Regions from separate parts of the Streptomyces sp. NPDC104096 genome, predicted to be linked through region 1. Evidence: riboswitches for the same ligand, from Rfam matches in the RefSeq annotation. Region 1 holds a riboswitch; the other holds the start of a gene.
What was found. A riboswitch is a leader RNA that binds a small molecule or an ion and turns the genes downstream of it on or off. The one in region 1 is predicted to bind glycine.
Positions count from the first base shown of each region.

Region 2: another riboswitch for glycine. It lies ahead of gcvP (aminomethyl-transferring glycine dehydrogenase); the one in region 1 lies ahead of gcvT (glycine cleavage system aminomethyltransferase GcvT).

Region 1 covers NZ_JBVJMD010000023.1:51,228-66,879, reverse strand. The annotation lists gene ACZ60B_RS23260 (M1 family metallopeptidase) at 1-1,091, opposite strand, end outside; gene ACZ60B_RS23255 (hypothetical protein) at 1,486-2,037, shown strand; gene ACZ60B_RS23250 (ABC transporter ATP-binding protein) at 2,214-3,461, opposite strand; gene ACZ60B_RS23245 (ABC transporter ATP-binding protein) at 3,485-4,582, opposite strand; gene ACZ60B_RS23240 (ABC transporter permease subunit) at 4,579-5,577, opposite strand; gene ACZ60B_RS23235 (ABC transporter substrate-binding protein) at 5,720-7,519, opposite strand; gene ACZ60B_RS23230 (ABC transporter permease) at 7,588-8,595, opposite strand; gene ACZ60B_RS23225 (enhanced serine sensitivity protein SseB C-terminal domain-containing protein) at 8,917-9,705, opposite strand; gene ACZ60B_RS23220 (enhanced serine sensitivity protein SseB) at 9,894-10,697, opposite strand; gene ACZ60B_RS23215 (AAA family ATPase) at 10,812-11,486, opposite strand; glycine riboswitch at 11,694-11,794, shown strand; glycine riboswitch at 11,795-11,902, shown strand; gene gcvT (glycine cleavage system aminomethyltransferase GcvT) at 11,976-13,097, shown strand; gene gcvH (glycine cleavage system protein GcvH) at 13,205-13,582, shown strand; gene ACZ60B_RS23200 (serine hydroxymethyltransferase) at 13,597-14,859, shown strand; gene ACZ60B_RS23195 (L-serine ammonia-lyase) at 14,947-15,652, shown strand, end outside.
Region 2 covers NZ_JBVJMD010000101.1:554-13,520, forward strand. The annotation lists gene ACZ60B_RS41245 (CDP-alcohol phosphatidyltransferase family protein) at 1-259, shown strand, start outside; gene ACZ60B_RS41250 (mannose-1-phosphate guanyltransferase) at 373-2,868, shown strand; gene ACZ60B_RS41255 (DUF881 domain-containing protein) at 3,035-3,871, shown strand; gene ACZ60B_RS41260 (small basic family protein) at 3,868-4,200, shown strand; gene ACZ60B_RS41265 (DUF881 domain-containing protein) at 4,848-5,627, shown strand; gene ACZ60B_RS41270 (FHA domain-containing protein) at 5,689-6,591, shown strand; gene ftsR (transcriptional regulator FtsR) at 6,637-7,374, shown strand; gene ACZ60B_RS41280 (bifunctional nuclease family protein) at 7,460-7,933, shown strand; gene ACZ60B_RS41285 (MerR family transcriptional regulator) at 8,172-8,816, shown strand; gene ACZ60B_RS41290 (DNA polymerase IV) at 8,874-10,364, shown strand; gene ACZ60B_RS41295 (PRC-barrel domain-containing protein) at 10,616-10,987, opposite strand; glycine riboswitch at 11,103-11,198, shown strand; gene gcvP (aminomethyl-transferring glycine dehydrogenase) at 11,379-12,967, shown strand, end outside.

The DNA of each region.
Region 1 (15,652 bases):
AGGAAGGAGTCGTGCGCCGAGCGGGTCCCGCGGTGCTCCGCCCACAGCCACTGGGCGTACGTGGCGAAGCCCTCGTTGAGCCAGATGTCCTTCCAGCGCTCGACCGAGACCGAGTCGCCGAACCACTGGTGGGCCAGTTCGTGCACGATCGTCGACTCGCTGCGCACGGCCGAGTAGACCGGCTTCGACTGCACCTCCAGGGAGAAGCCCGCCTCGGGCATGTCGTCGACGATCGCGCCGGTCTCCTCGAAGGGGTACGGCCCGAAGACCTGCGACCAGTAGTCGGTGGCCTCGGCGGTCAGGGCGTACACGTCGACGTTGTTGCCGTTCGCCAGGACCGGGTCGATCGCCACGTAGATCGGGATGCCGCCGGGGGTCTTCCCGGTGCGCACGTCGAACTTCCCGACCGTCGCGGTCGCGAGGTAGGTCGCCATGGGCTTCGTCTCGCGCCAGTGGGTGTACGTCGAGCCGCCCTTGTCGTACGTGGAGACGAGCCGGCCGTTGGAGACCGCGGTCAGGCCCTTGGGGGCCCGGATCCGGATGTCGTAGGTCGCCTTGTCGGCGGGGTGGTCGCTGGAGGGGAACCAGGTGGACGCGGCGTTGGGTTCGCAGGCGACGAACACGCCGTCGGTGGTCTTCATCCAGCCGTAGTTCGAGCCGAACACGATGGGCCCGCCCAGGGGTTCGGGAACGCCTCCGTAGGTGACGGTGACCGTGAAGGTCCGCCCCTTGCGCAGGGCGTCGCGCGGGGTGATCCGGATCTCGTCGGCCTCGCGCGCGAACCGGGCGCGTCTGCCGTTCACCTCGACCTTCGTGACCGCCAGCTTCTGGAGGTCCAGGTCCAGGGACGAGAGGTTCTGCGTCGCGCGGGCGGTGAGGGTCGTACGGCCGTCCAGGCGGCCGGTGGCCGGGTCGTACGCCACGTCGAGGTCGTAGTGGCGGGCGTCGAAGCCGCCGTTGCCGAGCTGCGGGAAGTAGGTGTCGCCGATGCCGTCCGCGCCGGGGGTGGGGGCGGGAGAGGCGGCGATGACGAGGAAGGAGGCCGCCGCGGTCGCGAGGGCCCCCAGTCGTGCCGAACGGGAGAGCGCCATAAGTCATCCCTTCGGGTCATGTTCCGATCAGACGGACATGACCGACTCTGCGGGCTCCCGATTGAACATGTGCATGACTTTGCCAACTCGTCACGTGTCACCGCGAGTTGAGGCCTGACGGTCCTTCACGGCGTGGCGCAGGTCACACGGCGTCAGAAGTTTGACCGTTTCGGGGCGAAGGGGGCCCTTTCTCCCGCTCCACAGGGCGGAGAAATCCGGCATACCGGGAGTGCCGCCGGGAGTCCCGAATAACAGAATTGAGGATTCCTTGAGACTGATTCCCCGGCATTCACGAGAAGCGCTTGTGGCCACCATCCCCGCTGAGTAATTTCTGCTTCGCCAGCGCGAAGCGCAATGGAGCGCCACAGCGCACAAGAAAACACGGGGTAAAAGAATGAACAAGTTCGGAACAGCCGGCCGGGTCGTCGCGACCACGGCACTCCTGGTCGGCGCGTCCGTGGCGATTCCGACGGCCGCCTCCGCCGCACCGGCGAGCTGCGGAACCGAATCCTTCATCACCGTCGAGAAGTACGGCACGCCGTACTACAAGGCGATCGGCTCCACTGCCGGCAAGTACAACGCCGGTCCGACCTCGACCCTGAAGTACTCGTTCAAGACCACCACGAGCCGCTCGACCAGCTGGACCGTGGGCGGTGGCACCAGCGTGAACTGGGGGATCGCCAAGGTCGAGGCGAAGGTCGACCGCAACGTGACCAAGAAGACCACCAAGGGCGTCACCGTCACGGACACCCTGAAGGTCACGAAGAAGCACTACGGCTACGTCACGCCCAAGGTCGAGTACCGCCGGTTCAACATCCGCAAGGAACACTACGGCGCGAACTGCCGGGTCGTCGTCAACAAGGACTACGGCGTCATCGACGTCATCTGGACCAACCCGTTCTTCTCGGAGTGCGTGGCCAAGCACGCCTGCACCCCGAAGCCGTAATTCACCGATAAACAAACGGGAATTTGACGGCTGAACCATCGCACCGCAATTCCACGGGGGACGGGGAAAACGGGGGACGGGGGAAACGGGGGGAACGGGGGAACGGGGGAACGGGGGAAAACCGAAAGGGGCCCTTCCCGCTGCGCGCGCAGCGGGAAGGGCCCCTTGAGGATGTGTCAGTCCTGGGCGCCCTTGGGCGCCTCGGACTCGCCGGTCTCGGCCGCCGGGGCCTCGGGCTCCGGGGCGGCCGTCTCGGCCACCTCGGCCACCTCGGCCACCTCGGCCGCCACCGCCGCCGACGTCGCCGCCGACTCGGCGAGGACCTCGTCGGCCACCAGCTCGGCCGCCGCCTTGGCGACGGTCAGCAGCACGGTGTCCTGCGGTGCCTGGTCCTCGAAGTTCTCCGGGTGGTGGCAGGCGACCCGCTGGCCGGGCTTCAGCTCGACGAGCACCGGCTCGGTGGTCTTGCAGACCTGCGTCGCCTTCCAGCACCGGGTGTGGAACCGGCAGCCGGTCGGCGGCGAGATCGGCGAGGGCACGTCGCCCTGGAGCAGGATGCGCTCGCTCTTCGCCGACTTGCGCGCCGGGTCCGGGATCGGCACGGCCGACATGAGCGCCTTGGTGTACGGGTGCATCGGCGCCTTGTACAGCGCGTCGCGTTCCGCGAGCTCGACGATCTTGCCGAGGTACATCACCGCGATGCGGTCCGAGACGTGCCGGACGACCGAGAGGTCGTGCGCGATGATCACGTACGTCAGGCCCAGTTCCTGCTGGAGGTCGTCCAGCAGGTTGACGACCTGCGCCTGGATCGACACGTCGAGCGCGGAGACCGGCTCGTCGGCCACGACCAGCTTCGGCTTGAGCGCGAGCGCGCGGGCGATGCCGATGCGCTGGCGCTGGCCGCCGGAGAACTCGTGCGGGTAGCGGTTGTAGTGCTCGGGGTTGAGACCCACGACCGACAGCAGCCGCTGCACTTCCTTCTTGATGCCGCCCTCGGGCTCGACGCCCTGGAGCTTGAAGGGAGCGCCGATGATCGTGCCGATGGTGTGGCGCGGGTTCAGCGACGAGTACGGGTCCTGGAAGATCATCTGCACATCGCGGCGCAGCGGACGCATCCCGCCGACACCGAGGTGCGTGATGTCCTTGCCCTCGAACTCGATCTTGCCGCCGGTCGGCTCGAGCAGCCGGGTGATCAGCCGGCCCATCGTCGACTTGCCGCAGCCGGACTCGCCGACCACGCCGAGCGTCTCACCGGCGCGGACCTCGAAGTCGAGGCCGTCGACGGCGTGCACCGCACCGACCTGCCGCTGGAGCAGGCCCTTCTTGATCGGGAAGTGCTTCTGGAGCCCGGTCACCTTCAGCAGGATCTCGCGGTCGCCGGTGTTCCCGGCGCCGCTTCCTGTGCTCTGCGCGGGAATCGTCACCGCTGCGTCCTTCGGTTTCTCGCTCACAGCTTCGGCGCAATCTCTTCGGTCCAGATACGCTCCCGCTGCTCCTGCGACATGTGGCAGGCGGCCCAGTGCTGGCCGCCGACCTCGGTCAGCTCGGGGCGGACCGTGCGGGTGACGTTGTCCTTGGGGACGTCCGCGTACGGGCAGCGCGGGTTGAAGGCGCAGCCGGACGGGATGTTGATCAGGGAGGGCGGGGAGCCCTTGACCGGGATGAGGCGCTCCTGCTGGTCACGGTCGAGACGCGGCATCGAGCCGAGCAGACCCCAGGTGTAGGGGTGGCGGGGCTCGTAGAACACCTTCTCGGCCGGACCGCGCTCGACGCAGCGGCCGCCGTACATCACCAGGATGTCGTCGGCCAGTTCGGCGACGACGCCCAGGTCGTGGGTGATGACGATGATCGCGGAGCCGAACTCCTTCTGCAGATCCCGGAGGAGGTCGAGGATCTGCGCCTGGACGGTCACGTCCAGGGCGGTCGTCGGCTCGTCCGCGATGAGCAGCTCGGGGTTGTTGACCAGCGACATCGCGATCATCGCACGCTGGCGCATACCGCCGGAGAACTCGTGCGGGTAGCTGTCGACCCGCTTGTCCGGCTGGGGGATGCCCACCCGGTCGAGCATCTCGACGGCCCGGCGCTTGGCGGTCTTCTTGTCCACCTTGTGGTGGATGCGGTACGCCTCCACGATCTGCTGACCGATCGTGTAGTACGGGTGCAGCGCGGACAGCGGGTCCTGGAAGATCATCGCCATCTGCCGGCCGCGCAGCTTGCGCACGTGGTCGGGGTCGGCGGACAGCAGCTCGGTGCCGTCCAGCCAGATCTCGCCGGAGATCTGCGCCTTGCGCTTGCCGTACTGGCCCGCGGTGTGCAGACCCATGATGCCGAGCGAGGTGACCGACTTGCCGGAACCCGACTCGCCCACGATGCCGAGCGTCTTGCCCTTCTCCAGCTTGAAGCTGAGCCCGTCGACGGACTTGACCAGACCGTCGTCGGTCGGGAAGTGCACCTTCAGGTCGCGCACTTCGAGGAAGGAACTCGGGGCGGGCGAGGCGGGCGTGGGCTCGCCCACGGCCGCTCCGCTCTTGCTGAGTTCGGTCATGACAGCCTCACTCGAGGGTCGATCACGGCATACAGGACGTCCACCAGCAGGTTGGCGATCAGCACAGCCAGCGAGGTGACCAGGGTGACGCCCAGGATGATGGGCAGGTCCTGGTTCTTGATGCCGTTGAGCACCGCCTGGCCGAGGCCGGGCAGGCTGAACGTGGTCTCGGTCAGGATCGCGCCGCCGATGAGGGCGCCGAGGTCCATGCCGAGCATGGTCAGGATGGGGGTCATCGTGGAGCGCATGGCGTGCTTGCCGATGACGGTGCCCTCACGCAGGCCCTTGGCGCGGGCGGTGCGGATGTAGTCCTCGCCGAGGATCTCCAGCATGGTGGCGCGGGTGATCCGGGCGTACATCGCCGCGTAGAGGAAGGCGAGGGTGATCCAGGGCAGGATCATGCCGCCGAACCAGCCGGTGAAGCTCTGGTCGAGCGGTACGTACTCGCCGTCGAACCACTTCAGTCCGAAGACGAAGACGGCCAGGGCGAGCATGCCCGTGAAGTAGATGGGGAGGGAGACACCCGCGAGGGCGACGACCATCGCACCGCGGTCCCACAGGGTGCCCCGCTTGAGCGCGGAGAGGACACCCGCCGAGACACCGAGGACCAGCCACAGGACGGCGGCACCGAGCGCGAGACCCAGGGTCACCGGGAAGCGGTCGGTGAGCACCGGCCAGACGGCCTGCTCGCTGCGGAAGGAGTAGCCGAAGCACGGCGCGGCGCAGTGGGTGACATCGCCGCCGGCCGCGTAGGTGCGACCGGTGAAGATGCCCTTGAAGAACTCCCAGACCTGAAGGTAGATCGGGTCGTCCAGGCCCAGCTTCACCCGCACGGCTTCGACGGCCGCGGGGTCCGCCTGCTTGCCCACGAAGCTCGTGGCGACGTCGACGCCCGCCCACTTGGGGACAAGGAAGAAGATGCCGAAGACCACCATGATGATGACCACGAGCATCACTGCGGCGGCGAAGAGCCGCCTGATGAGGTAAGCGAGCACAGCTCTCGGCCCGCAGCGGACCACGGGCCACCGGAGGTCTCCCCCACTGTCTTATGGACGTGGGAGGTGTCCCCAGGTGGCCCGCGATCACGCCGCGCCGGCCTTCACCTGCCTTTCGTGCCGTTCGGCGGGTGTGCCGGGTTTACTTCGCGGACTTCAGGCCGAGGTTGACGAAGTCGTACATACCGCTGTAGCCATCGGTGGTGTACACGTTCGCCAGGTTGCTACCCCGCCAGTTGATGAACTTCTCGAACACGAAGGGCAGGTAGTACGCGCCCTCCATGACCTTGTGGTTGATCTCGGTCGAGATCTTGGTCTTGCCGGCGTCGTCCAGCGTCGTGACGTACTGGTCGAACAGGCCGTCGATGGCCTTGTCCTTGATCAGCGCGTAGTTCGAGTTACCGCTGTCGAGGATGTACTTGCTGTCCCACAGCGGCAGACCGAAGCCCTGGACGGACGGGAAGTCGGGACCCCAGCCCATGATGATGATGCCGTAGCCCTTCTTGGCCACGTTGGCGGGGCTACCGATGATACCGGTGGTCTGCGAGCCGTCGTACTGGTCGATCTCGGCGGTGATGCCGATCTTCTTCAGCGACGCCTGGAGCGACTGGGCGGTGGCCACCTCGACCGGCTTGTTGTTGCGGACCGCGATGGTGGTGGAGAAGCCGTTCGGCTTGCCGCAGGCCTTCAGGGCCTCCTTGGCCTTGGCCTCGTTGCCGTTCTTGTTGGCACCGTTGAGCTCGTACGGGTCGTAGCTCTGGCCCTCGGCGCCCGCGACGGACGGCGGGAGCATGTTGGTGCCGATGTCGCCACCGGCGACCGGGCCGCCACGAGCGGTCTGCAGCGAGACGTGGTCGGCGCCGTAGATGACGGCCTTGCGGCACTCGGCGTTGTCGAACGGCTTCACGCTCTGCGGGAAGACCGCGTAACGGACGTAGCCGGAGACCGGGTTGTCCAGGTTGTCCTTGTGCTGCTTCAGGGCGGTGGTGCGGCCCTGCGGCGACATGCCGGTCTGGTTCAGGTCCAGGTCCAGGTCACCGCTGATCAGGCGCTGGTCCAGGTCGTTGGCGTTCGAGAAGAACTTGACCGTGATCTTGTCCGGGTAGGCCTTGCGGACCGGGTCCGAGGCCTGGTCCCAGGAGGTGTTGCGGACCAGGGTCAGGTCCTTGCCCGGGGCGTAGGACTCGAACTTGTACGGGCCCGAGGAGAACGGGTGCAGGCCGTACTTGGACTTGGTGTCCATGTCCTGGCGGACCGGGGACGCCGACGTCAGGGCCAGCATCTCCTCGAAGTCCGAGTTCGCCACCGGCAGGTGGAAGACGATGGTCTTGTCGTCCGGCGTGTCGATCGCCTTCAGACCGAGCTTGTCCTTGGACGTGTCCTTGTAGGGGCCCTGGTAGGCGCCCTTCGGGTCCAGGACGTCCTTCAGGTACACCGGACCGCCGGACAGCACGTCCTGCGCCCACACGCGCTCGATGCCGTACTTGACGTCCTTGGACGTGATCGGCTTGCCGTCTTCCCACTTCACGCCGTCGCGCAGCGTGTAGGTGTAGGTCTTGCCGTTGTCGGTGACCTTGGCGACGTCCGTGGCGAGGTCCGCGGTCACCTCGGCACCGGTCTTACCGGCCTCCGCCTTGTTCGTGACCAGCTGGCGGCTGTAGTAGCGGGAGAAGTTCCACATGAAGCCGTAGTAGCCACGCGTGGTGTCCCACGAGTCGGCGTCCTGGGCCGCGCCGAACTTCAGCGTGCCGCCCTTCTTGGCCAGCGAGGCCTGGGCGACCTTGTTGTTCGCGGCGTCGAAGCCGGCGGCGCCGTTCTTGGAACCACCGTTGTCGTCGGTGCCGCCACCGCCACCGCACGCCGCCGTGGTCAGCAGCGCAGCAACCGCGGCGGCAGCGGCCATGGCCTGCTTACGCCGCCCTGAGGCGCGTTGGGTAGTCACGATCTCGGATCCTCCGGATTTGATGAGAGACCCCGTGTGAGGCCACGGGACGCTTGGGGTACGGCGGTTCAGCGGGAGGCCTTCGGGTCCAGCGCGTCACGCACGCCGTCGCCGAAGAGGTTGAAGGCCAGAACGGTGATGAAGATCGCTACGCCGGGCACCACCATGTACATGGGGTCCGAGTCGTAGTAGTCGATCGCGTTCGAGAGCATCTGGCCCCAGGAGGCCGTGGGCGGCTTCACGCCCACGCCCAGGAAGCTGAGCGCGGCCTCGGTGAGGATGTTCGTGGGGATCATCATCGTCGTGTACACGATGATCGGCGCGACCAGGTTGGGCAGCAGTTCCTTGAACAGGATGTAGAGCTGGCCGGCGCCCAGCGAGCGGGCGGCCTCGACGTACTCGCGCTCACGCAGCGAGAGGGTCTGGCCGCGCACCACGCGGCCGATGTAGGGCCAGCCGAAGAAGCCGATGACCAGGATCATCACGAAGACGCGCACGCCGGTGCCGTGCAGGCCCAGCATGTCGTTCGGCATGACCGAGACCAGGGCGATGATGAAGAGCAGCTGCGGGAAGGCCAGCAGACCGTCCATGACCCGGCTGATGAGCGAGTCGACCCAGCCGCCGAAGAATCCGGCGAGGATGCCCAGGACGGTGCCGAGGACGACGGCCACGACGGCCGACAGGAAGCCCACCAGGAGCGAGATCTGGGCCCCGTAGAGGATCCGGGCGAAGATGTCGCGGCCGTTGACCGGCTCGACGCCCAGCAGGTGGTCGCCGCTCAGGCCACCGAGGGAGCCGGTGGGCGTGCCGAACAGCGGGTCGATCAGGTTCTCGTGGTACGCGTCGGGGTCCTGCCCGACCAGGCTCGTGATCACCGGCGCGAGCAGGGCTATCGCGATGAGCACGAGCACCACGATGCCGCCCGTCAGGGCGAGCTTGTCCCGCTTGAGGCGCTCCCAGGCGATCCGGCCCAGGGAACGACCCTGTACGGCCTTGGCGTCGGCGGTGACAACCGCCGCTTCTTCGGCCGCGCTCGGGGCCGCATCCGCGGTCGGCTCGTGCAATGGTGCCGTCATCTGGCAGGGACCCCTCTCAACCGGCGGTAGCCGGCCCACACTTGCCGCGGTAGCGGCGTGATCAGTCCGTCGTACACAGGGGCGAAACTCCCCTGGTCTGGGAGTCTTCAATGCCTGGGCGATCGGTCGCCAGACTTGGCGGTGAATGGATGCGTAAACGTGATGCCACCAAGAGGGTTCCGTTATCCGGACAGTGGGTAACGGGGGTCGGACGCGGACGAGTTCGGAAAATTGGGACATTCCGCACTTTTTCGTACTGATCTACGCGCGAAGACGTGGCCTTGCCACCGCGCGCCGTCGCGTCCTTGAGATGATGGGCCGTCAGTAGCGGCCGGGCGTGGGCGGGTATCCGTACCCGCCCGCCGGCGCCTGCACGTGGGCCTCGCGGTCGTAGAACGGACGCGCACCCGCCCGCATCCACATCACGACCGGGTCGTGCTCGTCCGACATCGCCACCGTGGACACCGGCAGCCCGTCCGGCACCGCGCCGATGGACTGCTGCATCATCGCGCGCACCGAGTCGACGGCGGCCGGCGAGGTGTCGTACACGTCGAGACCGATGACGAGGTACGGCGCCCCCAGCGTCGGCTGCACCCAGGCGCGGCGCAGCGCGCGCACCGCCGGGGTGCGGTGGGCGTTCTGCGCGAGCAGGGCGTAGAACTGGGGGATCTCGACGGCCGGTTCGGACAGCCGCAGCGGGCCGGCCGGCTGGCGCTCCAGACCCGTGGCGATCCGCCGCAGGTCGAGCCAGGGGATGCCGAGCCCGCCGCCGGGGGCGTGCGGGTTCAGCCAGAGACCGAAGTGGTCGGGGTAGAGGGTGCGGGCCACGTCGAGGCCGTCCACGACCTCGTACGAACGGTTCCAGCCGCTGGCCGAGAGCTCCTGGGCGGAGGTGACGCACGGCGCGTAGCCGTAGCCGTCGACCTCCATGTTCCCGTACTGGGCGTCGGGCGAGCCGGCCTGGCCGTGCCACAGCAGCATCCAGACCTGGCCGGAGGACGGGGTCGCGAGCGCGCGCAGCAGCGCCTCGTAGGCGTCGTAACGCCCGGGCGTCACCTGGCGCAGCATGTGCTCGACCTGCCCGGTCGCGGCAGTGCCGCTCGCGCTCACCCTTTACCGCCCCTTCGAGAAACGTGGCCTTGGATATGAAACCACCTTAGGCGGCGGAGTCGGCAACAGCCGCCCAGGAGTTCGCAGGTTGTTGCCCGGGGCCGGGACGGCCGGGGGACACCGGGGGCCGGTGGCCACTGGTCGGTGTCCGATGGCCGGTGGCCGGCGTCCGGTGTTCGAACCCGCGGTCAGTGGCCGCGCTGGTAGAACGGGCGGACCCGCTCCCGCATCCAGTCCGTCACCGGGTCCTCGACCACGTCGAGCAGGACGAGGTTCACCGGCCACCGGACGGCGGCCCGGGCCAGCGCCCGGCCGAGCGCGTCCATCGGCAGGACCCGCAGGTCGCCCTCCCACCGGGACAGCTCGACCCCGACGAACAGCACGGGCTCACCGGTCTCGACCTCGGCCAGACAGCGACGGGCCGTCAGGACGACCCCGGTGTCGGCGAACTCGGCCGAGGCCGCGGCGAGGAAGTCCACCGGGTCGTCCTGCCAGTCCGGCTCGAACAGCCGCACCCGGCCGCCGCTCGCGAACCCGTCCAGCGGGGTCCGCCCGCTGCGGCACAGTTCCGCCACGGCCTGCGGCGGCAGCGGGATGCCCACCACGCCGTCGGGGTTCACGATGAGGCCGGCCTGCGGCGGCAGCCCGCGGGCGAACTCCACCGCGGGCGCGACGGTGAACGACATGTGCGTGCCGACGACCTGGCGGAACTGCTCCTCGGAGCTGAAGACCGGCACGTACACCTGGCCCTCGATCTCCAGCGAGGGCAGGTCGAGGGGGCCGCTGTGCGGGCCGCCGCCGTTGGGCAGCGGCACCCAGACGAAGCTGCGGCCGAGGACCTCGAGGATCCGGCCGCCGGCCGTCGGGACGCCGAGCGAGGCGGAGAGCACCTCCTCCAGTTCGTTGCCGGGCCATCCGCCGTGCGGATGGGGGTGCGCCTGTGCGGGGAAGCCCGCGGGAAGGTCCGCGGGAAGGTCCGCCGGGAAGTCCATCTCTCTACCGCCTGCTGGGAACCGCTGCTGTGGCTGAAAGGCTAACCGGTACGGGCCCGCCCGGGATCGTCCCCGGGACGGATCGCCCCCGGGACCGGTCGACGGCGGCACCTGTCAGGGGGCGAAGTCGATCCGGCGCAGGACGTCCGCCGCGTCGCGGTCCAGCAGGATCGCCGAGGTGCAGCCCCCGGGCAGTGCGCCCTTCTCCACGGCGTGCAGCAGTCGGGCGGCCGCGCGGCGGTGGCGCAGGAAGGCGTAGCGCGACACACCGCGGCCCCGGTCGCGCTGGCCGGCCAGCGCCGCGGACGGGGTGACGTCGAGCAGCAGCAGGTGCAGGGTGCCGCCCCGGCGGCGGGCCGCGCGGGCCAGCCAGTCGCGCACCCAGGCCTGGGTGCCGCAGTCGTGCACGACGACTCCCCCGCCCGCGCGCAGGGCCCTGCGCAGTCCGGCGTAGTGGGCGAGGCGGACGAGCGGGCGGTAGACGGCGTACGGCAGGAAGCGCGGCGCCCGGTCGTCCCAGCGGTCGCGGGTGTCCTGGGAGTCGACGCCGACTCCCCGTACCGCCCGCCGCATCAGCGTGGACTTGCCGCTGCCGGGCAGGCCGGTGACCACGACCACGTCGTGGGGGCCGAAGACCAGTCCGTGCGGGCTGTGCCCGGAGCGCTCGCGCAGATCGCGGACGACCGGTGCGGGCCGCGGGGCGCGCGTCTCGACCGCCGGGGCAGCGGTCTGCTTGGGCAGCGCGGCGGCCGAGCCGGCCACGTACGCCGTGATCCTGTTCACCGTGATCGTCCTCCCCTGGGGTCAGGTAAGTCCTTTCCCCACTGAGCGTAAAGAGAAGGTAATGCGCGGCGCTTCGAAATTTCGTGCCCGTTCCGCCACAAGGCGGTCACAGCCGCCTCCCCGGCGGGCCCGCCCCCCGGGGAGGCGAGGCGGGCCTGCCCCCGGCGCGACGAGGCGTGCAATGATGTGCCCGCCAACTGCATACCGGCCGTTTGAATCCGCGCGGGAGAGTTCCCGGCAGCAGTGCTGCCCGGGGCGCCGAAGGAGCAAGTCCCTCCCTTGAATCTCTCAGGCACCGTTACCGCGTGGGCGAGGCACATCTGAAAAGCGGACCGTTGCGACAGCGGTCCCACCCAAGGTGCAAGTCGTGACCCCAGGTGGTCATGACGAACCTCTCAGGTTCCGATGACAGATGGGGAGGAACGACCTCGCCCTTCCCCGTGCTCGGATTCGCTCCCGCGCGGGGTACCCATCGCCCCGGGAGACGACCGTCCGATGAGCAGCAGCACGCCACCCCGTCACACCGCGCTCGACGCCCTGCACCGTTCGCTCGGCGCGACCATGACCGACTTCGCCGGCTGGGACATGCCCCTGCGCTACGGCTCCGAGCGTGACGAGCACACCGCGGTGCGCACGAGGGCAGGTCTGTTCGACCTCTCGCACATGGGTGAGATCACGGTGACCGGCCCGCAGGCCGCGCAGCTGCTGAACCACGCCCTGGTCGGCAACATCGCCTCCGTCGGCGTCGGGCGCGCCCGCTACACGATGATCTGCCGGGCCGACGGCGGCATCCTGGACGACCTGATCGTCTACCGGCTGGCCGAGACCGAGTACATGGTGGTCGCCAACGCCTCCAACGCGCAGATCGTGCTCGACGCGCTGGTGGAGCGCGCGGCCGGCTTCGACGCCGAGGTCCGCGACGACCGCGACGCCTACGCGCTGATCGCCGTCCAGGGCCCGGAGTCCCCCGGCATCCTCAAGTCCCTCACCGACGCCGACCTCGACGGCCTGAAGTACTACGCGGGCCTGCCCGGCACCGTCGCGGGCGTCCCCGCCCTCATCGCGCGCACCGGCTACACCGGCGAGGACGGCTTCGAGCTGTTCGTGGCCCCGGCCGACGCGGAGCGGCTGTGGCAGGCGCTGACCGAGGCGGGCGCGCCCGTCGGGCTGGTCCCGTGCGGCCTGTCCTGCCGGGACACGCTTCGTCTCGAGGCGGGCATGCCGCTGTACGGGCACGAGCTGACCACCTCCCTGACGCCCTTCGACGCCGGGCTCGGCCGGGTCGTGAAGTTCGAGAAGGAGGGCGACTTCGTGGGCCGCGAGGCGCTGACCGAGGCGGCCGCCCGCGCCCAGGACAACCCTCCGCGCGTCCTGGTCGGCCTGGTCGCCGAGGGCCGCCGCATCCCGCGCGCCGGGTTCGCGGTCGTCTCCGGCGGCGAGGTGATCGGCGAGGTCACCTCCGGCGCCCCGTCCCCCACGCTGGGCAAGCCGATCGCCATGGCGTACGTCGACGCGGCGCACGCGGTGCCGGGCACGGCCGGTGTCGGCGTGGACATCCGGGGCACTCACGAGCCCTACGAGGTCGTGGCACTGCCGTTCTACAAGCGCCAGAAGTAGACACTGAGCGCAGCCGCATGTGACACGGCGCACTTTCCGCTGCCCACCTGCGGTTTCTGTCGTCCCCCTTTCAGCAGCACTTCCCCGCGTACAGGAGAATTCAGGCCATGAGCAACCCCCAGCAGCTGCGCTACAGCAAGGAGCACGAGTGGCTGTCGGGCGCCGAGGACGGCGTCTCGACGGTCGGCATCACGGAGCACGCGGCCAACGCGCTCGGCGATGTCGTCTTCGTACAGCTCCCGGAGGTCGGTGACACGGTGGCCGCGGGCGAGACCTGCGGCGAGCTGGAGTCGACCAAGTCGGTCAGCGACCTGTACTCCCCGGTCGACGGCGAGATCACCGAGGTCAACGAGGACGTGGTGAACGACCCGTCGCTGGTGAACTCGGCGCCGTTCGAGGGCGGCTGGCTGTTCAAGGTGCGCGTCACGGGCGAGCCGGCCGACCTGCTCTCCGCCGACGAGTACACCGCCTTTTCCGCCGGCTGAGGAGTCACGGACACATGTCGCTCATGAACACCCCCCTGCACGAGCTCGACCCGGACGTCGCCGCCGCGGTCGACGCCGAGCTGCGCCGCCAGCAGTCCACCCTGGAGATGATCGCCTCCGAGAACTTCGCGCCGGTCGCGGTGATGGAGGCCCAGGGCTCGGTCCTGACCAACAAGTACGCCGAGGGCTACCCGGGCCGCCGCTACTACGGCGGCTGCGAGCACGTCGACGTCACCGAGCAGATCGCCATCGACCGGGTCAAGGAGCTGTTCGGCGCCGAGTACGCCAACGTGCAGCCCCACTCGGGCGCCTCCGCCAACCAGGCCGCGCTGTTCGCGCTGGCCCAGCCCGGGGACACCGTCCTCGGCCTGGACCTGGCCCACGGCGGCCACCTGACCCACGGGATGCGGCTGAACTTCTCCGGCAAGCAGTTCCACGTGGTCGCGTACCACGTGGACGAGGCCGGCCTGGTCGACATGGCCGAGGTCGAGCGGCTCGCCAAGGAGCACCGCCCGAAGGTGATCATCGCGGGCTGGTCGGCGTACCCGCGGCAGCTGGACTTCGCCGAGTTCCGCCGGATCGCGGACGAGGTCGAGGCCTACCTGTGGGTCGACATGGCGCACTTCGCGGGCCTGGTCGCGGCGGGTCTGCACCCGAACCCGGTCCCGTTCGCGGACGTGGTCACCTCCACCACGCACAAGACCCTCGGCGGCCCCCGCGGCGGCATCATCCTGGCGAAGAAGGAGTTCGCGAAGAAGCTGAACTCCTCGGTCTTCCCGGGCTTCCAGGGCGGTCCGCTGGAGCACGTGATCGCCGCCAAGGCGGTCTCCTTCAAGATCGCCGCGAGCGAGGAGTTCAAGGAGCGCCAGCAGCGCACGGTGGACGGCGCGCGGATCCTCGCCGAGCGGCTCACCGCGCCGGACGCCCGCGCGGCCGGCATGAACGTCCTGTCGGGCGGTACGGACGTCCACCTGATCCTGGTCGACCTGCGCGAGTCCGAGCTGGACGGCCAGCAGGCCGAGGACCGGCTGCACGAGGTCGGCATCACGGCCAACCGGAACGCGGTCCCCGACGACCCGCGCCCGCCGATGGTGACGTCGGGCCTGCGCATCGGTACGCCCGCCCTCGCCAGCCGCGGCTTCACGGCCGAGGACTTCGCCGAGGTCGCGGACGTGATCGCCGAGACGCTCAAGCCGTCGTACGACGCCGCGTCGCTGAAGGCCCGGGTCGAGGCCCTGGCCGCCAAGCGCCCGCTGTACCCCGCCCTGGGGAAGTAGTACCGCAATACGGGGCACCGCGCGCACACTGAAGTAGGTGAGCGCGGTGCCCCACGCCTTGTTCCACCCCCGTTCTGAGGAGTCACCGTGGCCGTCTCGGTCTTCGACCTGTTCTCGATCGGCATCGGCCCGTCCAGCTCCCACACGGTCGGTCCGATGCGCGCGGCGCGCATGTTCGCCCGTCGGCTGCGCGGCGACGGCCTGCTGGGCTCCGTCGCGTCCGTACGCGCCGAGCTGTACGGCTCGCTCGGCGCCACCGGCCACGGCCACGGCACCCCGAAGGCGGTGCTGCTCGGCCTGGAGGGCGACTCGCCACGCACGGTGGACGTGGAGCGGGCCGACGCCCGGGTGGAGGAGATCAAGGAGGCCGGACGGATCCGGCTCCTCGGTGAGCACGAGATCCCGTTCTCCTTCGACGACGACCTGGTCCTGCACCGCCGCGAGACCCTCGCGTACCACGCGAACGGCATGACGCTGTGGGCGTACGACGCCTCGGGCGCCGAGCTGCTGACGAAGACGTACTACTCGGTCGGCGGCGGTTTCGTCGTCGACGAGGAGGCGGTGGGCGCGGACCGCATCAAGCTCGACGACACGGTCCTGAAGTACCCCTTCCGTACCGGCGACGAGCTGCTGCGGCTGACGAAGGAGACCGGTCTGTCGATCTCCTCCCTGATGCTGGAGAACGAGCGCGCCTGGCGTACGGAGGAGGAGATCCGGGCCGGGCTGCTGGAGATCTGGCGGACGATGCAGGCGTGCGTGTCGCGCGGCATGTCCCGCGAGGGCATCCTGCCGG
Region 2 (12,967 bases), on a different contig from region 1:
GCTGGTCATGGTGGGCATCCTCAGACGGCACGGCTATCCGCCGCCGCAGGTTAACTTCCTGGGCAAGGCCGCAACCTTCAACCTGATGTACGCCTTCCCGTTGCTTCTCCTGAGTGACGGAAGCGGATGGATCGCGTCACTCGCGGCTGTTTTCGGATGGGCGTTCGCCGGATGGGGTACAACCCTGTATTGGTGGGCAGGAGTCCTCTACGTGGTGCAGGTCCGCCGTCTCGTTCGTGCGGACGCCATGGCCGACTGAGCTCGTCCTTCGGCGGTAACAGTGGTTCGATGGCCCGTTACGGAAAAGTGCGGGACAATCAAGGCGGGTGAAGTCGGCTAGACCGTCGTCTCTTAGAGGAGGACGCTTCCGACATGAAGGCCGTCGTGATGGCTGGAGGCGAAGGCACACGCCTTCGCCCCATGACCTCAAGCATGCCCAAGCCGCTCCTGCCGGTGGCCAACCGGCCGATCATGGAGCACGTTCTGAGGCTGCTCAAAAGGCATGGGCTCAACGAGACCGTCGTAACCGTGCAGTTCCTGGCATCGCTCGTCAAGAACTACTTCGGAGACGGCGAAGAGCTCGGGATGGAGCTCACCTATGCCAATGAGGAGAAGCCACTCGGTACCGCCGGAAGCGTCAAGAACGCCGAGGAAGCATTGAAGGACGATGCGTTCCTCGTCATCTCCGGAGATGCCCTGACCGACTTCGACCTCACCGAGCTGATCAACTTCCACAAGGAAAAGGGCGCGCTGGTCACCGTCTGTCTGACGCGCGTACCCAATCCGCTGGAATTCGGCATCACCATCGTGGACGAGGAAGGCAAGGTCGAACGCTTCCTGGAGAAGCCGACCTGGGGCCAGGTCTTCTCGGACACGGTGAACACGGGCATCTATGTCATGGAGCCCGAGGTGTTCGACTACGTGGAACCCGACGTGCCGGTCGACTGGTCCGGCGATGTCTTCCCGCAGCTGATGAAGGAAGGCAAGCCGATCTACGGCTATATCGCCGAGGGCTACTGGGAGGACGTCGGTACTCACGAGAGCTATGTGAAGGCGCAGGCGGACGTCCTCGAGGGCAAGGTCGACGTCGAACTCGACGGGTTCGAGATCTCCCCGGGCGTATGGGTGGCCGAGGGCGCCGAGGTACATCCCGACGCCGTTCTCCGGGGCCCCCTCTACATCGGTGACTACGCCAAGGTCGAAGCCGGTGCCGAGATCCGCGAGCACACCGTCGTGGGCTCGAACGTCGTGGTGAAGACCGGAGCCTTCATGCACCGGGCCGTGGTGCACGACAACGTGTACGTCGGTCAGCACAGCAATCTGCGCGGCTGTGTGGTCGGCAAGAACACCGACATCATGCGGGCCGCCAGGATCGAGGACGGCGCGGTCATCGGTGACGAGTGCCTGATCGGTGAAGAATCGATCGTGCAGGGCAATGTGCGGGTCTACCCGTTCAAGACCATCGAGGCCGGCGCCTTCGTCAACACATCGGTGATCTGGGAGTCGCGGGGACAGGCGAATCTGTTCGGCGCGCGCGGGGTGTCCGGGATCCTGAACGTCGAGATCACGCCCGAGCTCGCCGTACGCCTCGCCGGGGCCTATGCGACGACGCTGAAGAAGGGCGCCACGGTCACCACGGCCCGTGACCACTCCCGTGGTGCCCGCGCGCTGAAGCGGGCCGTCATCTCCGCTTTGCAGGCCAGTGCCATCGACGTCCGCGACCTGGAGAACGTGCCCCTGCCGGTCGCCCGGCAGCAGACCGCGCGCGGCAGTGCGGGCGGGATCATGATCAGGACCTCGCCGGGTGTGCCGGACTCCGTCGACATCATGTTCTTCGACGGACAGGGAGCGGACCTGTCCCAGGCCAGCCAGCGCAAGCTCGACCGGGTGTTCGCGCGGCAGGAGTACCGGCGTGCGTTCCCGGGAGAGATCGGGGACCTGTACTTCCCGGCCAGCGTGTTCGACTCGTACACGGGGTCCCTGCTGCGGAACGTCGACACGACCGGTATCGCCGAGTCCGGGCTCAAGGTCGTCGTCGACGCGTCGAACGGCTCGGCGGGTCTCGTCCTGCCCAGCCTGCTCGGCAAGCTGGGCGTGGACTCGCTGACCATCAACCCCGGTCTGGACGAGTCCCGGCCGACGGAGAGCGCCGAGGTGCGGCGGGCGGGCCTGGTCAGGCTCGGTGAGATCGTCGCGTCCTCCAGGGCCGCTTTCGGCGTGCGGTTCGACCCGGTCGGCGAGCGGCTCTCGCTCGTCGACGAGAAGGGGCGGATCGTGGAGGACGACCGGGCGCTGCTGGTGATGCTCGACCTCGTGGCCGCGGAGCGGCGCAGCGGTCGGGTGGCCCTGCCGGTGACCACGACCCGCATCGCCGAGCAGGTGGCCGCCTACCACGGGACCCAGGTGGAGTGGACGACGACCTCGCCCGACGACCTGACCCGGGTCGGACGGGACGAGACGACCATCTTCGGTGGGGACGGCAAGGGCGGATTCATCGTCCCCGAGTTCAGCAGCGTCTTCGACGGCACCGCGGCCTTCGTACGACTGATCGGTTTGGTGGCCCGGACACAGCTCACGCTGAGCCAGATCGACGCGCGGATCCCGAGGGCGCACGTCCTCAAGCGTGATCTGGCGACTCCGTGGGCCGTCAAGGGACTGGTGATGCGCCGTGTGGTCGAGGAGGCGGGAGACCGCTTCGTGGACACCACGGACGGGGTGCGGGTCGTGGAGACCGACGGGCGTTGGGTGATGGTGCTGCCCGATCCGGCCGAGGCCGTCACCCATCTGTGGGCGGAAGGGCCGGACGACGCCTCCGCGCAGGCCCTGCTCGACGAGTGGGCGGCGGTCGTGGACAGCGCCGGCCGCTGACGTCCCGGTACGTGGGCGTGCCGGACAAGTGTCCCCGAGGGGGCCTGTCCGGCACGTCGGAGGGGCCGTTCGGAGGTACGGGTCGCGACATGCGACGATGTGCGGCATGCCGCAGGAGCCCCCCGTTCGGAGTACATTCACGCGCCCGTCGCGTCCGGACGCGTCCATGTCGCTGCTCACCAACGTCATGGATCACAGCCTGGACGACGGATACGCCGAGGCAGCCGCCCGCAAGAAGGCCGAGGGCGGCGGTGGCCTGCCCCGGACGCTGAGCGCGAAGCTGGGTCTCGCCGGCGGTCTGGTGCTCGCCGCGCTGGTCGTGACGGTCGGCGCGGCGCAGGCCCGGATCGCGGCTCCGGTCGTGGCCAAGGAGCGCCAGGAGCTGATCGACCGTATCGACCGTGAGACGAAGGCGGCGGACGAGCTGGAGGGCACCGTCGACGAGCTCCGGGACGACGTGGGCGCACGGCAGCGGGAGGCGCTCCGCGACGACGGCGGCGACAGCCGGGCCGAACTGGTGGGTATTCTCTCGGGCGCCTCCGAGGTGCACGGGCCCGGCGTGAAACTGGTCGTGGACGACGCCAAGGAGGCCACCACCGGAGGAGACGGCGACCCGCGCGAGACCTCCGGGTTCTCCGACACCGGGCGGGTGCGCGACCGGGACATGCAGCGGGTGGTCAACGGGCTGTGGGAGTCGGGCGCCGAGGCGATCTCCATCAACGGACAGCGGCTGACGGCACTGTCGGCGATCCGGGCCGCGGGGGACGCGATACTGGTCGACAACAGGCCGCTGGTGCCGCCTTACGCGGTGCTGGCGGTGGGGGACGGGAAGCGGCTGAGCACCAAGTTCCAGGACAGTGCAGACGGCCTGTACCTGAACGCCTTGCAGGAGAACTACGGCATCCGGACCGCCATCTCCACGGAGAGCGACCTCCGGCTGCCGGCCGCACCGAGTGTGATCGTACGTACAGCACAGCCGATATCCGAGAAGGGCACATCGTGATCGCCGTACTGGGCCTCGTCGTGGGAGTCGTGGCCGGCCTTTTGGTCCGCCCTGAGGTTCCGGCGGTCGTCGAGCCTTATCTGCCGATCGCCGTCGTGGCGGCGCTCGACGCCGTCTTCGGAGGTCTGCGGGCCATGCTCGACGGGATCTTCGACGACAAGGTGTTCGTCGTGTCGTTCCTGTCGAACGTGGTCGTCGCGGCGCTGATCGTCTTCCTGGGCGACAAGTTGGGCGTGGGCGCCCAGCTGTCCACGGGTGTCGTGGTCGTCCTCGGCATCCGCATCTTCTCCAATGCCGCGGCCATCCGTCGGCACGTGTTCCGGGCGTGAGACCGACGATGAGCAACCAGGACGAACAGCCGGAGCCGCGCGGGCCCGAGTCCGAGCAGCCCGAGCTTGAGCAGCGTCGACCTGAGCAGCTTCGGCCCGAGGCCGAGCCCGAGTCCGAGCGGGCCGAGCCTGAGCAGCGGCGCCCGGAGCCTGAGCCCGAGGGGCGGCAGTCCGAGCAGCGTCGGGCCGAGTCCGAGCCCGAGCGGCCGGGGCCTGCGCAGCAGCGGCGGCCCGAGCTCGAGCGGTTGCGCCAGCTTCGGTCCGAGGTGGAGCGGCGCCAGCCCGAGCCGCGTCGGCCCGAGCTCGAACCTGAGCGACCGCAGCCTGAGCGACCGCAGCCTGAGCGGTCTCAGCCTGAGCGGTCTCAGCCTGAGCCGCGTCCGCTCGAGTCCGGGCGGCCCCGGCCGGACTGGCGGCAGCCCGAGCAGCGTCGGGTCGAGCCCGAGCCCGAGCGGCCGGGGCCTGCGCAGCAGCGGCCGGAGCCGCGTCGGCCCGAGCCCGAACGCCCCCTGATACAGCGGCCGCAGCCCCGGCCGGAGTGGTCCCGTCCGCAGCCGGAGCAACCGCGGCCTCGACCCGAGCCGCCCCGGCCGCAGCCGGAGTGGTCCCGGCCCGAGCACGGGCTGCGCAGGGAACTGCCCGACGAGGTGCCCGCGCAGCCTGCCCAGGCCGAGCAGCCGACCGAGACGGCGGCAGAGCCTGGGCTGTCCGGTCGGCAGCGGCTGGTGCAGGGACTGTGGCCGCCGCGCCTGTCGCGGGCCCAACTCATCGTGGCCGTGCTGCTGTTCGGTCTCGGCTTCGGTCTGGCGGTGCAGGTGGCGTCGAACAGCGACAGCGACAGCGCGCTGCGCGGCGCACGTCAGGAGGATCTTGTTCGTATCCTCGATGAACTGGATGACCGCACTCAGCGTCTTGAGGACGAGAAGCAAGGTCTCGAGAAGCAGCGCGACGAGCTGGAGAACAGCTCCGACCAGGCCGAGGAGGCCCGTAAGCAGACGCTCGAGAAGGAGCGGCAACTCGGCATCCTCGCGGGCACGGTGGCCGCGCAGGGGCCCGGTATCACGATGACGATCGAGGACACGAAGGGGACGGTCCAGGCGGACATGCTGCTCGACGCGATCCAGGAGCTGCGCGCGGCCGGCGCGGAGGCGATCCAGGTGAACGGGGTGCGCGTGGTCGCAGGCACGTATCTGACAGAGTCCGGGAAGAGTGTGAGCGTCGACGGGAACAAGATCAACGCTCCGTATCGTTTCACTGTCATCGGCAAGCCGCAGGATCTCGAACCGGCGCTCAACATCCCTGGAGGCGTGGTGCAGACACTGGAGAAGGAGCAGGCCACGGTTACCGTCGAGCGTTCGAGCAAGATCGTCGTGAATGCCTTGCGGGCGGCGGAGCGGCCTGACTACGCTCGGTCGTCCTCCCAGTGAACCGGGGGTGCATGGGGGTCGTCGGCCCAGGGCATCAGGTTGCGGGGGGTCGGCGCACCGAATGGGTGGTGCGTGGTGGAAACTGTCTGGTGGATACGGACGTTGTGAAGATGTCCGGGTCGACCGGTGTATTGAGTCAGGGTTCGTCCTGCCCCACGGGCGGGTCTGTTTCGGTCAAGGGGAATCGCCCGTGAAGTTGTTTGCGAAGTTGTTCGGCAAGAGCGCTCGAGAAGGTAGCGACAACGCGACCGCTCGCCATCGCGCACAGCCCGACGCGGACGGCCAGCGGCCGTTGTTCCGGGACCAGGTGGCTGGCCCGGGTGGTGACGTCTCCGGCGGTCAGGGCGCGGCGTCAGTTGACCCTGCCCAGTCCGGCGGCATAGGTTTCGGGCAACCGTCAACCTCAAGTTCGGGTGGAGGGTTTTCCGTGTCGGCCCTGGTGTGTACGAGGTGCGGTAACCGCAACGGCGAGAACAGCCGCTTCTGTTCCAACTGTGGCGCACCGCTGCGCCCCGGTCTGACGCCCGAGCGGGCGTCCGAGACGACGTCCACGATCTCGATCTCGGGGATCGAGGCCTACGACGCCGAGGTCACCGGCCAGACGTCGGTGCCGGCGCTGTCCCCCGAGGCGCAGGCGGCCGTCGACGCACTGCCGCTGGGTTCCGCGCTCCTGGTGGTGCGCCGGGGCCCGAACTCGGGCAGCCGCTTCCTCCTGGACGGCGAGCTGACCACGGCGGGGCGGCACCCGCAGAGCGACATCTTCCTCGACGACGTGACGGTGTCGCGTCGGCACGTGGAGTTCCGGCGTGGCCAGGACGGCACGTTCACGGTCGCCGACGTGGGCAGCCTCAACGGCACGTACGTCAACCGTGAGCGGATCGACGAGGTCCCGCTGGCCAACGGCGACGAGGTGCAGATCGGCAAGTACCGGCTGGTCTTCTACGCGAGCCAGCGAGGCTACTGACCCTCCCCCGGACGCTGCGTCCGGGGGGACCCCCAGGGAAGGTCCATGCTTCGAACACCGGGCGGCGGTGCCGGGTACGGCACCGCCGAGGCGGACAGCGGGCTGATGAGCATCGGCTCGGTGCTGAACACGCTGCGCGAGGAGTTCCCCGAGGTCACCATCTCCAAGATCCGATTCCTGGAGTCGGAGGGCCTCATCGAGCCGCAGCGGACCCCTTCGGGGTATCGCAAGTTCAGCATCAAGGATGTCGAGCGTCTCGGCCATGTCCTGAGGATGCAGCGCGACCACTATCTGCCGCTCAAGGTGATCCGTGAGCACCTGGACGCCATGGAGCGCGGGGAGGCCGTACGGCTGCCCGCGCTGGGGCGCCAGCGCGAGGGCGAGGCCGCCCCGGAGGTCTCCGACGGCCTCACCGCGGCCCGGATCGGGCGGGCCGAGCTGCTCGCAGCCGCGGAGGTCGGTGAACGCGAGCTGGAGGAGTGGCAGTCCTACGGGCTCATCACCCCGCTGGAGGGCGGAGTGTACGACGCCGAGGCGGTCACGGTCGCCTCGCTCGTCGTCGAGCTGGGGCGGTTCGGGATCGAACCCCGCCATCTGAGGCTCATGAAGGCCGCCGCGGACCGCGAGGCCGGGCTGGTGGACCAGGTGGTGGCCCCGCTCAGGCGGCACCGCAACCCGCAGACCAGGGCACACGCCGAGGACCGCACCAAGGAGCTCGCGGGGCTCACGACGAGGCTGCACGCGGCGCTGGTGCAGACCGCGCTCGGGGTCCGGCTGCCCTGAGAGCCGGGCCTCCCGGACGGCGTGATCGGGCGCCCGTTCCCGGTCCGACTACCCAAACATCCCGGGCACGGCCTAGGGTTGCTGTGTGAACGAGCTCGATGTCGTAGGTGTCCGGGTCGAAATGCCCTCCAACCAACCGATCGTGCTCCTGCGTGAAGTGGGAGGCGACCGTTACCTCCCTATCTGGATCGGGCCGGGGGAGGCGACGGCGATCGCTTTCGCCCAGCAGGGCATGGCCCCCGCGCGACCGCTGACCCACGACCTGTTCAAGGACGTGCTCGAAGCCGTCGGCCAGGAGCTCACCGAAGTGCGCATCACGGACCTGCGTGAGGGCGTCTTCTACGCGGAGCTGGTGTTCGCCAGCGGGGTCGAGGTCAGTGCCCGTCCGTCCGATGCCATAGCGCTGGCGCTGCGTACCGGGACGCCGATCTACGGCAGTGACACGGTCCTGGACGACGCGGGGATCGCGATCCCGGACGAGCAGGAGGACGAGGTGGAGAAGTTCCGCGAGTTCCTCGACCAGATCTCACCCGAGGACTTCGGCAGCAGCAGCCAGTAGGCGCTGCGCGGGCGCGTCGCCCCGGTCGGGTGGCGCGCCACGGCGGCGGCAATTGCCAGCGGCCAGTGAGTGCGTCCTGCGGCTCCGCCGGAGAGCATTCGGCTAGCCTTTCCCCGCGGTGGGGTACGGGAAACCACTCCTAGGGTGATTATCACTCGGCGTGCCGAGTGTGGCGATCGTTGACGCACCCCTGGTGACTGCCTACCGTCGAGGAGGCAGGTCAAGGACGGAGGTCGGCGTGAGCAGCAGCGGCGGCGGTATGGCTGGGGGTGCCCCCGGACGCGGTTTCGGGGCGAGCGGTCCGTACCCGCTTCACGGCCAGGTGGCCGACCATGCTCCGCAGCGGCCTTCGGCAGTGCCGAGCAGCGGAGGGGCGACGTCCATGGCGTCCGAGCAGATCGGCTATCGGGGCCCGACGGCCTGCGCGGCCGCCGGTATCACCTACCGGCAGCTCGACTACTGGGCCCGTACCGGCCTGGTCGAGCCGAGTGTGCGCCCCGCCCACGGGTCCGGGACGCAGCGGCTGTACAGCTTCCGCGACGTGGTCGTCCTGAAGATCGTCAAGCGGTTCCTCGACACCGGGGTGTCGTTGCAGAACATCCGTACCGCCGTGCGGCACCTGAAGGAGCGGGGCTTCAGCGACCTGGAGCGCATGACGCTGATGAGCGACGGCGCGACGGTGTACGAGTGCACCTCGCCCGACGAGGTCCACGCGCTGCTCCAGGGCGGGCAGGGCGTCTTCGGGATCGCCGTGGGCGTGGTGTGGCGGGACGTGGAGAGCGCCCTGTCGCAGCTGCACGGGGAGCGGATCGACACCGGGGAGACCCTGGTCGGCCCCAACCCGGCCGACGAACTGGCGCGGCGGCGCAACCGGGCCGTCTGAGGTCCGCCCCGGCGCCGCGCGAGGGCATTGTCAGTGGCGTAGGGGAGCATCGGAGATGTGAGAACCGCGCCCACGATCCTGCATCTCGACATGGACGCCTTCTTCGCCTCGGCGGAGCAGGCGTCCAAGCCGAGCCTGCGCGGGAAGGCCGTCGTCGTCGGCGGGATCGGGCCGCGCGGGGTGGTGGCGACCGCTTCGTACGAGGCACGGGTCTTTGGCGTCAACTCGGCGATGCCCACGGCTCAGGCCCGTCGGCTGGTGCCGAACGCGGCCTACCTCGTGCCCCGCTTCGGGTTCTACCGTTCGATCAGCGAGCAGGTGATGGGGCTGCTGCGGGCGCTGTCGCCGTTGGTGGAGCCGCTGAGCCTGGACGAGGCGTTCGTGGACCTGGAGGCCGGTGGGGCGGCCTCGGACACCGAGTCGGCCCGGTCGGCGGGGGTGAAGCTGCGCGCCGACATACGGGCGGTGACGGGGCTCACGGGGTCCGTGGGGCTGGCCGCGTCGAAGATGCTGGCGAAGATCGCCTCCGAGCGGGCCAAGCCGGACGGTCTGGTGCTGATCGAGCCGGGTACCGAGCGGGCGCTGCTCGGGCCCATGCCGGTGCGGATCCTGCCGGGCGTCGGTCCGGCCACCGGCGACCATCTGCGGCGGGCCGGGATCACCACGGTCGACGAGATCGCCGGGGCCGGCGAGGACGAGCTCGTCCGGCTGCTGGGCAAGGCGCACGGCCACGCGCTGTACGCGATGGCGCTGGCGCGCGACGACCGGCCCGTGGTGGCCGAGCGGGAGGCCAAGTCGGTGTCGGTCGAGGACACGTACGACGTGGACATCCACGACCGGCTCAGGGTGGGGTTCGAGGTGGCGCGGCTGGCCGACCGGTGCGTGGGGCGGTTGCGCCGGGCCGGTCTGTCCGGGCGGACCATCGTGCTGAAGGTACGGCGGTACGACTTCTCCACCCTGACCCGGTCCGAGACGCTGCGCGGCCCCACCGACGATCCGGCCGTCGTGCGCGAGGCGGCGGCCCGGCTGCTCGATTCCGTGGACACCACGGGCGGCGTACGACTGCTCGGGGTGGGGGTGACCGGGCTGGCCGACTACACACAGGAGGACCTGTTCGCGCAGGCGGCCGGCGAGCAGGCGGCCGAGGCGGAGGAGGAGGCGACCGCGGACGAGTCCGTGCCGCAGCCGGCGGAGCCGGTCGAGCGGCACTGGCCGGCTGGACACGACGTACGGCATGCCGAGCACGGGCACGGGTGGGTGCAGGGCAGCGGCCTGGGCCGGGTCACCGTCCGGTTCGAGACGCCCGACTCCGCACCCGGCCGGGTGCGGACCTTCCTGATCGACGACCCCGACCTGGAACCGGCGGATCCGCTGCCGCTGGTACGGCGAAGACCGGCGGAGGCCGAGCTCCCGGGAGCGGTCCGCGGTGCCGAGGAGGAGGTGGCGGAGGGGGAGCCGCTGGACGAGGAGCCGTTGGACGGAGAGGCGGTGGACGGAGAGGGGCTGGACGGAGAGGCGTCCACCGCTGCGGAGCGCGCGGCCGGCTGACGGCGGGCTCGGGGGCCTGACGGGGCGGGGTCCCGGCTGTCCGGAACGGTCCGGGTTCCGGTTGTCCCGAACGGGCCGGTCCCAGCTGCCCGGCCGCGGAAGCGCTCCAGGGCTACCGTCCGCTCGCCCGCGAGCGCATCCCGTGGGTGGTCCGTACGCGCTCCGTCGGCCTCGGCCGACGTGCGGGGTGTCTGTCCAGGCGGGAAGCCGGGCGCGCGGTGTCGCCGGGGCGGCAGGGCGGGGTGGCGGCGTCAGGGCTCGTCCGGACCGGCCAGCTTGCCGAAGTCGCGGTCAGGGAAGGGGGGCGGGGCGGCGATGTCGAGGCCGTAGTGGTGGTAGAGCTGGAGTTCCTGCTCGGGGGAGAGGTGACGACCGACGCCGAAGTCGGGGGCGTCCTTGATCAGAGTGCGGTCGAACGGGACGCGCAGCGCGCCCTCGACCAGTTCACTGGGCTCGAGCGGAACGAAAGCGTCCCTCGAGAACAGGCCGGTACGTATGGCTGCCCACTCCGGTATGCCGGTCGCGTCGTCGAGGTACACCTCGTCGACGGTGCCGATCTTGGTGCCGTTGCGGTCGAACGCCTTGCGGCCGATCAGGTTGCGCGGATCGATATCGGTCTGCACGGTCCCTCCTCCAGGTCGCAAACTCATCCGTAAGCACTACAAAAGAGCACATTCAGGAAGGCGGCCACTCGAAGACTCCCACGTTGACCTCGCTGGTAGTCTGGCAAGCGGCTGCTGACCCCGCGCGGGAGAGTCCTCCGGACATCACCGGAGGCGCCGAAGGAGCAAATCCTCCCCGGAATCTCTCAGGCACACGTACCGCACGGACGAGGTCACTCTGGAAAGCAGGACGGGTGTCGACGACCCGCGTCCTCACCGACGGTGAAAGCCGGTGACCCCGATGCGGGCGATCCGGTGAAGCTCTCAGGTTGAGATGACAGAGGGGGAGGCCGTCCGGGTACCCGCGCCAGGGTGCCCCTCGCAGGTCGCGTCAGACCAGGAGGCCTCCGCAATGACCGCCCACCGCACCCCGCTCTTCGAACTCGAACAGGGCATCCCGTTCGAGCAGCGCCACATCGGGCCCGACCACGAGGCGCGGGCCAAGATGCTCGCCCACGTCGGCTACGGCTCGCTGGACGACCTCACAGCGGCCGCGGTGCCGGATGTGATCAAGAACGCCGACGCCCTCGACCTGCCGGGCGCGCGCACCGAGGCCGAGGTGCTGGCCGAGCTGCGCTCCCTGGCCGACCGCAACCAGGTCCTCGGCTCGATGATCGGTCTCGGCTACTACGGGACCTTCACGCCGCCCGTCATCCTGCGCAACGTGATGGAGAACCCGGCCTGGTACACGGCGTACACGCCGTACCAGCCGGAGATCTCGCAGGGCCGTCTGGAAGCCCTGCTGAACTTCCAGACCATGGTCGCCGAACTCACCGGGCTGCCGACCTCCGGCGCCTCGCTGCTGGACGAGGGCACGGCCGCCGCCGAGGCGATGGCGCTGTCGCTGCGCATGGGCAAGAACAAGAAGGGCCTGTTCCTGGTCGACGCGGACGCTCTGCCGCAGACCATCGCCGTGATCGAGACCCGCGCCGAGCCGACCGGCGTCGAGGTGCTCGTCGCCGACCTCAGCGAGGGCATCCCCGCCGAGATCGCCGAGCGCGAGATCAACGGCGTGCTCCTCCAGTACCCGGGCGCCTCCGGTGCCGTGCGCGACCTCAAGCCGGTCATCGACCAGGCCCACGGGCTGGGCGCGCTGGTCACGGTCGCCGCCGACCTGCTCGCGCTGACGCTGCTCACCTCGCCGGGCGAGCTGGGCGCGGACATCGCGGTCGGCACGACCCAGCGCTTCGGCGTGCCGATGGGCTTCGGCGGACCGCACGCCGGCTACATGGCGGTGCACGAGAAGTTCGCGCGCAGCCTGCCCGGCCGTCTCGTGGGCGTCTCCGTCGACGCCGACGGCAACCGGGCCTACCGCCTCGCTCTTCAGACGCGTGAGCAGCACATCCGCCGGGAGAAGGCGACCAGCAACATCTGCACCGCGCAGGTGCTGCTCGCCGTGATGGCGGGCATGTACGCGGTCTACCACGGGCCCGACGGTCTGAAGGCGATCGCCGCCCGCACCCACCGCTACGCCACGCTGCTCGCGGCGGGCCTCACCGCCGGCGGTGTCGAGGTCGTGCACGGCGCGTTCTTCGACACGCTCACCGCGCGGGTCCCGGGCCGGGCCGCCGAGACCGTGGCCGCCGCCCGCGAGCGCGGGGTCAACCTGCACCTCGTCGACGCCGACCGGGTGTCCCTGTCCTGCGACGAGACCACCACGCGCGCGCAGCTCGCCGCCGTGTGGACGGCGTTCGGGGTCGAGGCCGACATCGAGGCGCTGGACGCGGTCACCGAGGAGGCCCTGCCGGCCGCGCAGCTGCGCACCGACGCCTACCTGACCCACCCGGTCTTCCACCAGCACCGCTCGGAGACCGCGATGCTGCGCTACCTGCGCAGGCTCTCCGACCGCGACTACGCGCTCGACCGGGGCATGATCCCGCTGGGCTCCTGCACCATGAAGCTCAACGCGACCACCGAGATGGAGCCGGTCACCTGGCCCGA